DNA from 2 places in the Mesorhizobium sp. WSM4817 genome. Region 1 is predicted to be linked to the other one. Evidence: predicted binding sites of a transcription regulator. Region 1 holds the regulator's gene; the other holds the start of a gene.
What was found. The regulator PhoB, encoded in region 1, activates phosphate uptake and scavenging genes when phosphate is short. The targets are predictions, from matches to a motif close to TGTCATNNANCTGTCAT.
Positions count from the first base shown of each region.

Region 2: a site for PhoB is predicted at 2,598-2,614, ahead of phnC (phosphonate ABC transporter ATP-binding protein). Genes of this name have one in related genera too.

Region 1 is NZ_JBVVQQ010000018.1:134,847-140,926, reverse strand. It holds gene AC0L2K_RS23380 (sugar ABC transporter permease) at 1-295, opposite strand, end outside; gene xylF (D-xylose ABC transporter substrate-binding protein) at 435-1,475, opposite strand; gene AC0L2K_RS23370 (ROK family protein) at 1,740-2,987, shown strand; gene phoB (phosphate regulon transcriptional regulator PhoB) at 3,254-3,943, opposite strand; gene phoU (phosphate signaling complex protein PhoU) at 3,960-4,667, opposite strand; gene pstB (phosphate ABC transporter ATP-binding protein PstB) at 4,703-5,518, opposite strand; gene pstA (phosphate ABC transporter permease PstA) at 5,531-6,080, opposite strand, start outside.
Region 2 is NZ_JBVVQQ010000013.1:167,596-173,675, reverse strand. It holds gene phnE (phosphonate ABC transporter, permease protein PhnE) at 1-522, opposite strand, end outside; gene phnD (phosphonate ABC transporter substrate-binding protein) at 599-1,507, opposite strand; gene phnC (phosphonate ABC transporter ATP-binding protein) at 1,670-2,527, opposite strand; gene AC0L2K_RS19270 (DapH/DapD/GlmU-related protein) at 2,744-3,361, opposite strand; gene phnL (phosphonate C-P lyase system protein PhnL) at 3,358-4,065, opposite strand; gene phnK (phosphonate C-P lyase system protein PhnK) at 4,068-4,844, opposite strand; gene AC0L2K_RS19255 (alpha-D-ribose 1-methylphosphonate 5-phosphate C-P-lyase PhnJ) at 4,841-5,752, opposite strand; gene AC0L2K_RS19250 (carbon-phosphorus lyase complex subunit) at 5,749-6,080, opposite strand, start outside.

The sequences.
Region 1 (6,080 bases):
CGCCTTCGACGGAGCCGACCGAAAGATCGATGTTGCGCATCACGATGACCAGCACCATGCCGGTCGCCATGATCGCGACCGAGGAAGTCTGCACCGACAGGTTCCAGAGATTGCGCGGCGTGAGGAAAAGCCCACCCGACAGGATGTGGATTCCAACCCAGATGATCAGCAGCGCGCCGACCATGCCGAGCATGCGTATGTCGAGCTCGGTTGCCTTGAGGAAGCGGCCGAAGGGGCTGAGCTCGGATTCACGCGCCCGGTCAGCAACCGGCGTGTTGGAAATCGTGTCGGTCATGATGTCCTCCCACCGTTGCCGTCTGCCGCGGATGCCGGAAGCAGCTTAGAAATTACCCGCGAGACGCGGAAAAACAACTCTTTTGAAAAAACGCCGCGGCGTGAAGCCGCGGCGTTTCAAGTTTTTTGGCGAAGGCGGATCAGTTGCAGACCGGGACGGTGCCCGCCGCCACGCCGGCGCAGACCTCTTCCTGCTTGATCCAGCCGGCGTCGATGACGACGTTGAGATTGTCCCTGGTGATGGCAATCGGCGTCAGGAACAGCGACTTGACGACATTGCCGCCCGGCGTGGTGAAATCCTTGACACCGGCAATGTCTGTCATCGGCTTGCCGTCGGCCAGCTGCGAGGCGATCTCGGCGGCGTTCTTGCCGAGCTCGCGCGCGTCTTTCCACACCGATACGGTCTGTGTGCCGAGCGCGATACGGTTCAGCGCGGCATGGTCGCCGTCCTGGCCCGAAACCGGGACGGATCCGGCCAGGCCTTGCGCCGTCAGCGCCGCGACGACGCCACCGGCGGTGCCGTCATTGGCGGCAACCACCGCATCGACCTTGTTGTCGTTGGCGGTCAGGAACTGTTCCATGTTCTTCTGGGCGTTGGCGGGAAGCCAGCCGTCCGTATAAGCCTCGCCGACATTCTTGATCTTGCCGCTGTCGATGGCATCCTTGAGCACTTCCATGGAGCCGGCGAACAGGAAATCGGCATTAGGGTCGGCGCCCGAGCCCTTGATGAAGACGTAATTGCCTTCCGGCGCCACCTTGAACACTTCGCGGGCCTGCATGCGGCCGACTTCCTGGTTGTCGAAGGTCAGATAGAAGACGTCCTTGTTCTCGATCAGCCGGTCATAGCCGACGACCGGAATGCCTTCGTCCAGCGCCTTCTGCACCGCCGGACCGATGGCCGAGGCATCCTGCGCAAGGATAATCAGCGCGTTGGCGCCCTGCGAGATCAGGCTTTCGACGTCGGTCAGCTGCTTGCCGGGATTGGACTGTGCGTCAGCGGAGATATATTTATCGCCGGCGGCCTCGATCGCCGCCTTCATGGCGGCTTCGTCGGTCTTCCAACGCTCTTCCTGGAAGTTCGACCACGAAACGCCAATGACCTTGTCCTTGGCCTGCGCGGCCGACGCGAGCGTCAGCGACATGGCGACCCCCGCCAGAATGGCGGCTGCGAATCTCTTCATGATATTCCTCCCTGCGCCGCGTAGGGCGCGACCAACTGGCCCGAAGGCCGGCACAAAGGCTCTATTTTTTTCGAGCCTCGAAAAAATACTGGTCCAAGGCCGAAGCACTGTCAACACATTTCTGATGGATTTTGACGTCCTGTCGAGATTTTTTCGAGGCTCGGAATAAATAATGACAGCCCCTTTTGCTTCTGCCAGTATTTGTCCGACATACCGACGGCTTCCGATTCATGAGCGGCCGCGGCAATGAGGAGGAAACAAAAAATGTCGGTGGGAATCCGTCATGACGATCTGCGCCGGCGCAACCGGGCGATGGTGATTTCGGCCGTGCGCCGGGCAGGCCAGCCGTCGCGGACCGAGATCGCCGCGACCACCGGCCTCAGCCATTCGACCATATCGGCGATCTCTGCCGACCTGATCCAGGAAGGCATCCTGGCCGAGAGCAAGGCGAGCGAGACGGTTTCGCTGAAACGCGGCCGGCCGCAGGTCGGCCTCAGCCTCAATCCGCAAGCCGCTGCGGTGTTGGCCGTCGTGTTGTCGCTGAATTTCCTGTCGGTCGCCGTCATCGATTATGCCGGACAAGTGGTCGCCGAGGAACAGCGCCGGCTGGACACGCTGACCATGTCGCGTGACGCGCTGATCGACGAATGTGTCGCCATCGTCCGGCGCCGGCTCGAAGATCCCGACCTCGATGTCCAAAGCGTCGCCCGCATCGCGCTGGCGATCCAGGGCATCACCGATTCCCACGCGCGCGCCATGTTGTGGTCGCCGATCACGCCGCAGACGAACATCGCCTTCGCCGACATTCTGGAACGCGAGTTCGGCATCCCGGCCATCATGGAGAACGACTGCAACATGATGGCCGTGGCGCTGCGCTGGCGCCACCCGGATCGCTACCGCGACGATTTCATCGCCATCCTGCTCTCGCACGGCATCGGTATGGGGCTGGTGCTGAAGGGCGAGCTGTTCACCGGCACCCACTCCTCAGGCGGCGAATTCGGCCACATGATCCATCGGCCGGGCGGCGCGCTTTGCCGCTGCGGGCGGCGCGGCTGCGTCGAGGCTTATGCCGGCAACTACGCCATCTGGCGCAACGCAAGGCTGTTGAGCGAGAACGCCGAGCCGGTCGCCGATGTCAGCGACGCCGACATGCGGGCCTTGGCGGCCCGGGCGCGCGAGATGGACGGACCGGAGCGCGAAGCCTACCGCAAGGCCGGCGAGGCGCTCGGCTTCGGGCTCGGCAGCCTGTTTGCGCTGATCGATCCGGCGCCGGTGGCCATGGTCGGCGCCAGCGCTGCCGCCTTCGACCTGATCGAGCCGGCCCTGCGCGAGGCCATCGCCCAGACCGCCGGCGGCCAGCATTCGGGTTCGATTTCCTTCGACACCGAGCCGAACGAGCTGCCGCTGATACGCGAAGGCTGCGCCATGCGGGCGCTAAGCTTCGTCGATCAGGAGATTTTCGCGCCGAGCATCCAGGCACGAGCCGGCTCGGTCGGAAAGAACGTGGCTTGAAGGATTCCCGGGTCGCGACTTGGGGTGTGTTGAGATTCAGGTCAGGCCGAGTCGAGAATGGTGGGTTCCGAGAACCGGAGCGGAGCGTACTTTTGGGTACGTGAGCCCGCGCATGACCCCGAAATCGAGATCGATTTCGGAAAGGTCGTGCGCAAAATCAAAGTTCTACAGCGTCCTTTGCGTGCCCAACAGGGTGCGCGGCGCTGTAGGTAAGCGCAGGTATCAGCCGTTCGCAGGCCGGCATCACCTGAATATCAGCACATCCCCTAGTCTTCCCTGATCGCATAGCCCGCGCCGCGGATGGTGCGGATGACATCGGGCATGCGACCATTGTTGACCGCCTTGCGCAACCGGCCGACATGGACGTCCACCGTGCGCTCGTCGATGTAGATCGTCTCGCCCCAGACATTGTCGAGCAACTGGCTGCGCGAGAAGACCCGGCCCGGGTGGCGCATCATGAATTCGAGCAGCCGGAATTCGGTCGGCCCGAGCCGGATCTCGCTCTTCTTGCGATAGACCCTGTGCGATTCACGATCGAGCATGATGTCGCCGACCTTGAGCACGCTGGACAGCACTTCGGGCTTGGCGCGGCGCAGCAGCGCCTTGACCCTGGCCATGAATTCCGGTGTCGAGAACGGCTTGACCAGATAGTCGTCGGCTCCGGTCGAAAGGCCGCGCACCCGGTCGCTCTCCTCGCCGCGCGCGGTCAGCATGATGATCGGCAGCCGCTCGGTTTCGGGGCGCACCCGAAGGCGCCGGCAAAGCTCGATGCCGGAAACCGCCGGCACCATCCAGTCGAGCACCAAAAGATCGGGCACGTTTTCCTGCAGCCGGATTTCGGCCTCGTCGCCGCGCGTCACCACCTCGACCTGATAGCCTTCGGATTCAAGATTGTAACGGAGGAGGACGCCCAGCGGCTCTTCATCCTCCACCACCATGATGCGCGGCGCGATCATCGGCCGGTTACTCCTGTCATGTCGCCGGCGCCGACATCGTCGTTTCGTCGAGCTTCGGGCGGTCCGCCGGCAATTGCTGCCCGGTCACGACAAAGTAGGCGTTTTCGGCGATGTTGGTGACGTGATCGCCGATACGCTCGAGATTCTTGGCGCAGAACAGAAGGTGCGTGCACGCGGTGATGTTGCGCGGATCCTCCATCATGTAGGTCAGGAGCTCGCGAAAAACCGCCGTGTATTTCACGTCGATCTTCTGGTCGTCGGCGCGCAGTTCCTTCAACGCGCCGGCATCGCGCGACACATAGTGCTCGACCACGCCGCGCAGCTGCACAAGAACGAGGTCCGCCATCGCGTCGATACCGTGCGACAGATTACGCGGCGTCGCGCTCTGCCCGACTGCGCTGACCCGCTTGGCTATGTTCTTGGCCAGATCGCCGATGCGCTCGAGATCGCCCGCCATGCGGATTGCGCCAACCACGGCGCGCAGATCCTGCGCCATCGGCTGCCGCTTGGCGATCAGCGTGATGGCGCTGTCATCGAGTTCGCGCTGCCGCGCATCCATGATGGCGTCGTCCGAGACGACGCGCTGCGCCATCGCATTGTCCGACGCAAGCAGCGCGCGGATCGAGGCCGCTACCATTGCGGCGGCGAGCTCGTCCATGTCGCGGATCAGCCTGTCGATGTGCTCCAGTTCCTCGTCGAAAGATGCGACGGTGTGTTCACCCATGGTGCTGTCCTCGTGTTCGAAATTCGCCGGACCGCTCAGCCGAACCGGCCGGTGATGTAGTCCTGGGTGCGCTTGTCGTCGGGGTTGGTGAACATCTTGTCGGTCGCGCCCTCCTCGACCAGATACCCGAGATGGAACATCGCCGTGCGTTGCGACACGCGCGCCGCCTGCTGCATCGAATGGGTGACGATGACGATCGTATAATTCTGGCGCAGTTCGTCGATCAGTTCCTCGACGCGGGCGGTGGCGATTGGATCGAGCGCCGAACAGGGCTCGTCCATCAGGATCACTTCCGGCGACACGGCGATGGCGCGCGCAATGCACAGACGCTGCTGCTGTCCGCCGGACAGACCGGTTCCCGACTCGAGTAGGCGATCCTTGACCTCGTTAAACAGGCCGGCCTTCTTCAGGCTCGATTCGACGATGCCGTCCAACTCGGCCTTGGTCCTGGCCAGGCCGTGAATGCGCGGACCATAGGCGACGTTTTCGTAGATCGACTTCGGAAACGGGTTCGGCTTCTGGAATACCATGCCGACGCGAGCTCGCAGCTCGACGACATCGATTTTCGGATCGTAGACGTCCTCGCCGTCGAGCGTGATCTTGCCGCTCACCCGCGCGATATCGATGGTGTCGTTCATTCGGTTCAGGCAACGCAGGAACGTCGACTTGCCGCAGCCCGATGGCCCGATCAACGCCGTCACCTGATGCTCGCGGACATCGAGATCGACGTCGAACAGAGCTCGCTTCTCGCCGTAGTGAACAGAGACCTTTTCGCCCTTCATCTTGATCGAAGGGGCGTTGGTTGCGCTGCTCAGTTTCTGCTCGACGCCGGCTTCCGTCATGATGTTCATATCCTCTACTCCTTACCAGCGCCGCTCGAAGCGCCTGCGCAGTATCACCGCGATGGCATTCATGATGACCAAAAACACCAGCAAAATCAAAATCGCCGCCGAAGTCTTCTGCTGGAACCCCGCTTCCGGGAAATCCGCCCACATGAAAATCTGCACCGGCAGGATCGTCGCGGGATCGGTGAAGCCGCCGGGAATGTCGACGATGAAGGCGACCATGCCGATCATCAGCAACGGCGCGGTTTCGCCGAGCGCATGCGCCATTCCGAGGATGGTGCCGGTCATGATGCCCGGCATCGCCAGTGGCAGGACGTGATGGAATACGGTCTGGACCTTGGACGCTCCGATGCCAAGCGCCGCCTCGCGGATCGAAGGCGGCACGGCGCGCAGCGAAGCGCGCGAGGCGATAATGATGATCGGCAGGGTCATCAGCGCCAGCACCATGCCGCCGACCACCGGGGCTGAGCGCGGCATGCCGAAGAAATTCAGGAATACGGCAAGTCCAAGCAGGCCGAAGACGATCGAAGGCACCGCCGCCAGATTGTTGATATTCACTTCGATCATC
Region 2 (6,080 bases), on a different contig from region 1:
AATTTCCGGAAAGGCGCGGACAATTTCAAGGAAGCGGCGGGTAGCGAAACGGAGCCAGCGGCTGGCCGTGATATTGCCTGCAGCGAAGAAGCAGAGCAGGAAACCGAATGTGGCGCCCACCAGCGTCGAAAACAGGGCGATGTTCAGCGTCTCGATCATCCGGTGGAAATACTCCGGAATGTAGATGCCCTGGGTCAGGTAGACCCGGCCTTCCGGGTAGTCGAACTTGAGGCTGCCGTCGTCATAGGGGGACGGCAGGTCGAACAGCGCACGCGCCGGGTCGAACCAGTCGCGCGGCTTCAACTCGGCGAAAAAGTCGGCGACGTAGGGAAGGCGGTCGAAGAACTTTCCGGCGTTGGTTTCGTTGGCGAACCAGAGCGAGCCGGAGAGTGCAAGAAACAGGAAAACCAGGCCGCCGATCGTGTAAAGGCGCCGGCGGGCGGCAAGATCGCGCCAGTGCCGCTCGACGGTGGCTCCCTCCGGTGAAAGCGCGGGCGCGCGGTAAATTTCGGTCGCACTCATCGATGTTTTTCCCGGCCCCTGATGCGGCAACGCCGCCGGCGGCACATGGCCCCGGCGGCGTTGTGGCAGTTTGTTTCTACGAGCCGATCTTCGCCTTACGGGCGTCGATGATCGGCTGGTAGAATTCCGGGGTAACCGGCGAATAGCCCTTGTAATCGCCGCCTTGAATTGCCGAGAAACAGGCCGGATCGGTTTCCGGAAGCTTGGTCAGGAAATCGGTGATCTTCTGCCTGGTGCCGGCGTCGATCGACGTACGCAATACCAGCGGGCCGTTCGGGATCAGGGGCGACTGCCACAGTTCGACGAGGTCATCCATCTTGAGGACGCCCTTGTCGACCATCTTGCGCAGATTGCCCGAGCTGTAGCCGTCGTTGAAGTCGCCGACGCCGGAGGCCCAGGTGGTGCCGGCATCGAACGTGCCCTTCAGGACTTCAAGGACAAGCTGTTCATGGCCGCCGCCGAAACCAGTCGACGCGAAGTAGCTCTTCACATCCATGCCGATGTCCTTGGGCAGTGACGTGACCGGGATCAGGTAACCAGAAGTCGAATCGGGATCGGCGAAACCGAGTTTCTTGCCCTTCATGTCGGCGAGCGTCTTGATGCCGGAATCAGCTCGGGCGACCATGACCGCACGGTAGCCGGTCGAGCCGTCGGTCTGGATCGTCGTCAGGATCGGTTGAACCGCGTCCTTGTTTTCGAGATAGACCTTGGCGTAGGCGGAAGCGCCGAGCTCGGCAAAGTCGAGCGTGCCGCCGAGCAGGCCCTGGATGACGCCGTCGTAGTCGGCGGCCGGGAACAGCGAAACTTTTTCGACGCCGAGGACTTGCTTGATGTGGTCAGCGAAGCACTGGTAGTTGCGCAGGCGGTCGGCTTCGTTCTCGCCGCCCAGAATGCCGACGCGGAATTCCTTCAGGTCCTGTGCCTGGACTGCGCCCATCGCCATGGCGAGGATGGAAACGGCACCGAAAAGTATTTTTCTAAACATTTCGCGTCTCTCCTGTTGGTTCCGGCATCGCGCCGGCAGCGTTCGAATTTTGACGGCGCTTTTTTTATGCCCGGCCTTGATGCGGACTGACGGTCCAGGGCGCTCTTTCGTCGTCTGCTTTTCGTATACTCGTATACCGGTATCCCTTGCCGGATCGTGGACCTAGTAGCCGGGAAATGCGGGCTCGAGGAGTCCGGCGGATGCGACGATTTTTTGCTTGATGGTGACGCTGGTCGAAGTGATCGCCTCGGAGATTTCGCCGCCATTGCTGTCAGCGCCATAGACCATGCGCACGGCCTCCCGATTGAGCTCTTCGGGCGGGCCGTCGAACGCCACCTTGCCGGCGGCCATGCCGATGATGCGGTTGCAATAGGTGCGCGCGGTATCCAGCGTGTGCAGATTGGTGACGACGGTGAGGCCCTCGCGCAGATTGATGTCCTGCAGCGAATCCATCACCACCTTGGCGTTGAGCGGGTCGAGCGAGGCGATCGGCTCGTCGGCGAGGATGACTTTCGGCTGCTGCATCATGGCGCGGGCAATCGCCACGCGCTGCTGCTGGCCGCCGGACAAGGTGCCGGCCGGCTGCAGCGCCGTGCGGGCGATGTCGAGGCGTTCGAGCGCCGCGATCGCCTCGGCCCGTTCCTCGCGGGAGAAGACACCGAGCAGATTGACAATTGTCGAGCGGTGATTGAGCCGGCCGAGCAGCACATTGGTCAGCACGTCGAGGCGCGGCACCAGGTTGAATTGCTGAAAGATCATGGCGCAGTCGCGCTGCCAGCGCCTGAGCAGCGAGCCGCGCAGGCTGGAGACTTCGGCGCCGTCAAAGAAAATCGACCCTTGGCTCGGATCGATGAGGCGGTTGATCATGCGCAAAAGCGTCGACTTGCCGGCGCCCGATCGGCCGATGATGCCGACCATTTGGCCGTGCGGGATCGAGATGTCGACATTGCTGACGGCGGTGTTCCTGCCAAACCGACGGGTGACGCCGCGGATTTCGAGCGTGGCTGAGGTTGCTGACATAGGCAAGTTCCAGTCCAGTCGCGTTTCGAAGGTCTGTTAACCTTGGCTAGCGCAGCCGCGTGAAACCGCGGTGTCGGATTGATGTCAGTTTTGTTACCGTCCACAGCCTGAAAGGGGCGAGCCGGCGGCCGCTGTTCGATCAAGTGAATGGTGAATGGTGAATGGTGACAAGAACGGCTTCCCTGCCGCCATTCACTATTCACCATTCACCATTCACTAGCCGCCGTATTTTTCCAGAAATGCTTCCGCCGAAAGCGCGCGAAAATCGTCGAGCGCGGCGCGCAGGCGGGCGTGGTCCCAATCCCACCAGGCAAGTGCCTGATAGCGTTCCGCCGTGCGGCGGTCGAAGCGTTCGCGGATCGGTTTGGCCGGCACGCCGCCGACGATGGTGTAGGGCGCGACGTCCTTTGACACCACGGCGCCGGCGCCGACCGTCGCACCATCGCCGACGCTGACGCCGGGCAGGATGGTCGAGCCGTGGCCAAGCCAGGTGTCGTGGCCGATGGTGGCCCGTTTGGCGCGGCGCTGCGCAAAGAATTCGCTCTCGTGCTCGGCGTCGTCCCAATAGTCAGAGGCGCGATAGGTGAAATGGTGCAGCGTCGGCCGCCAGGTCGGATGGTTGGTGGCGTTGATGCGCACACTGGCGGCGATGTTGGCGAATTTGCCGATCGTCGCGCACCAGGCGCTGCAGTCCTGCATCATGTAGGAATAGTCACCGAGCGTACTTTCCGAAAGCCGGCAGCGTTCGGCGATTTCGGTCCAGCGGCCGAGCGTCGAGTTGTCGACTTCCGCTGTCTCGTGGACAAGCGGCGTTTCCGACAGTTTTCGGGTCATGCGGCCATTTTCCCGGCGGCAAAAGCGGTCACGTCGATGACGCGGTCGGCCACTGCCTCGCGCACGTCGTGGTCGTGGAAGATGCCAAGCAGGGCGACGCCGGCCGCCTTCTTGGCCGCGATCAGTGCAATCACCACGTCGCGGTTGCTGGCGTCGAGCGAAGCGGTCGGCTCGTCGAGCAGCAGGATCGGGTGCTCGGTGATGAAGCCGCGCGCGATGTTGACGCGCTGCTGCTCGCCGCCGGAAAAGGTCGCCGGCGGCAGCATCCAGAGCTTTTCCGGCAGGTTGAGCTGCGCCAGCAAGGCGCACGCCTTGCTGCGCGCGACCTCACGGTCCTCGCCGCGCTCGACCAGCGGTTCGGCGACGACATCCAGCGCCGAGACGCGCGGCACTGTGCGCAGGAACTGGCTGACATAGCCGATCGTGAGGCGGCGCACGGCAAGCACGGTGCGTGGGCTGGCCGTCGCCAGATCGATGAGCCCGTCCTCGTGCTGGACGATGATCTGGCCTGCATCGACGGCATAGTTGCCGTAGAGCATCTTCAGGATCGAGCTCTTGCCGGCGCCGGAGGGGCCGCCGAGCACGGCGCATTCGCCGCTCCTGATCGAGAACGACACGCCGGCGACGACAGGCAGTTTGATGCCGTCGCGCAGATGCATGGTGAAGCTCTTGGCGACATCGGAGACGACGAGCGGGGTTGCCATGATCACACCTGCAGAATGGAAGAAACGAGAAGCTGGGTGTAGGGCGCACGGGGATCGTCAAGCACGCGGTCGGTGAGGCCGCTTTCGACGACGCGGCCGTCCTTCATCACCATCATGCGTTGCGACAGCAGACGCGCCACCGCAAGGTCGTGGGTGACGACGATCGCCGCCAGGCCGAGATCGGTGACCAGGCCGCGCAACAGGTCGAGCAGGCGCGCCTGCACCGAGACGTCGAGGCCGCCGGTCGGCTCGTCCATGAACACCAGCCGCGGCCCGGTGACGAGGTTGCGGGCGATCTGCAGGCGCTGGCGCATGCCGCCGGAAAAGGCGCGCGGTTCGTCGTCGATACGGTCCTCGTCGATCTCGACGCGCGACAGCCAGTCGACGGCGGTAGCGCGGATTTTGCCATAGTGGCGGTCGCCGACCGCCATCAGCCGCTCGCCGACATTGGCGCCGGCCGACACCGTCATGCGCAGCCCGTCGGCGGGGTTCTGATGGACAAAACCCCAGTCGGTGCGCATCAGGAAGCGTCGCTCGGCCTCGCTCATGCGGTAAAGCTCGCGGAACTGGCCGTCGCGCATGCGGTAGCTGGCGGTGCCGGAGCTCGGCAGCAATCTGGTCGACAGGCAGTTGAGCAGCGTCGTCTTGCCGGAACCGGATTCGCCGACCACCGCCAGCACCTCGCCCGGCCACAGGTCGAAGCTGACGTTCTCGCAACCAATGCGCGAGCCGTAGAACTTGGACAGCGCGGAAACGCGCAGCAGCGGTTCGTCGGTCATTGCGCCGGCTCCCTTTTTTCCAGGGCAGGAGGGGTCTCGGGCGCAAGGTGGCCGCGATGGCCTTGCTCGCGCCGCTTCTCGCAATGGTCGGTATCGGAGCAGACGAACATGTGGCCGCCATGGTCGTCGAGGATGACCTCGTCGAGATAGACGTTTTCGGCCGCGCACAGTGCGCAGGGCTGGTCGAAGGTCTGCACCTCGAACGGATGGTCCTCGAAGTCGAGGCTGACTACGTCGGTGAAAGGCGGCAGCGCATAGATGCGCTTTTCGCGGCCGGCACCAAACAGTTGCAGAGCCGGCGAACGGTGCATTTTCGGGTTATCGAACTTCGGCGTCGGCGACGGGTCCATCACATAGCGACCCTCGACCTTGACCGGATAGGCGTAGGTGGTGGCGATGCGGCCGTGCCTGGCGATGTCTTCGTAGAGTTTTACATGCATGAGGCCGTATTCCTCCAGCGCATGCATTTTGCGCGTTTCCGTCTCGCGCGGCTCGAGGAAGCGCAGCGGCTCGGGGATCGGCACCTGGTAAACCAGCACCTGGCCCGCGGTCAGCGGATGTTCGGGGATGCGGTGGCGGGTCTGGATGATGGTCGCCTTTGCCGTCTCGGTGGTGACGGCGACATTGGCGACCTTCTTGAAGAAGGCGCGGATCGAGACGGCATTGGTGGTGTCGTCGGCGCCCTGGTCGATGACCTTCAGCACATCGTGCGGGCCGATGATCGAGGCGGTGACCTGGACGCCGCCGGTGCCCCAGCCATAGGGCATCGGCATTTCGCGCGAGGCAAACGGCACCTGGTAGCCAGGAATGGCGATGCCCTTGAGGATCGCGCGGCGGATCATCCGCTTGGTCTGCTCGTCGAGATAGGCGAAGTTGTAGGTTGCGATATCGGTCGGTTGTGCGGTCATTCCGCGGCCTCCCTTTTTTCTTCGACCTTGCCGGCATTCTCGCGGGCGTCGTGCTCGGCGCGCATGCGGCGCACCAGGTCGAGCTCGGCCTGGAAGTCGACATAGTGCGGCAGCTTCAGATGCTCGACGAAGCCGGTCGCCTGGACATTGTCGGAATGCGAGATGACGAATTCCTCGTCCTGGGCAGCGGCGACGACATCTTCGCCGAATTCGGTTGCGCGAAGCGCGCGGTCGCAGAGCGCCATGGCCATCGCCTTGCGCTCGCTCTGGCCGAAGACGAGGCCGTAGCCGCGGGTGAATTGCGGCGGCGCCTTGGCCGAGCCCTTGA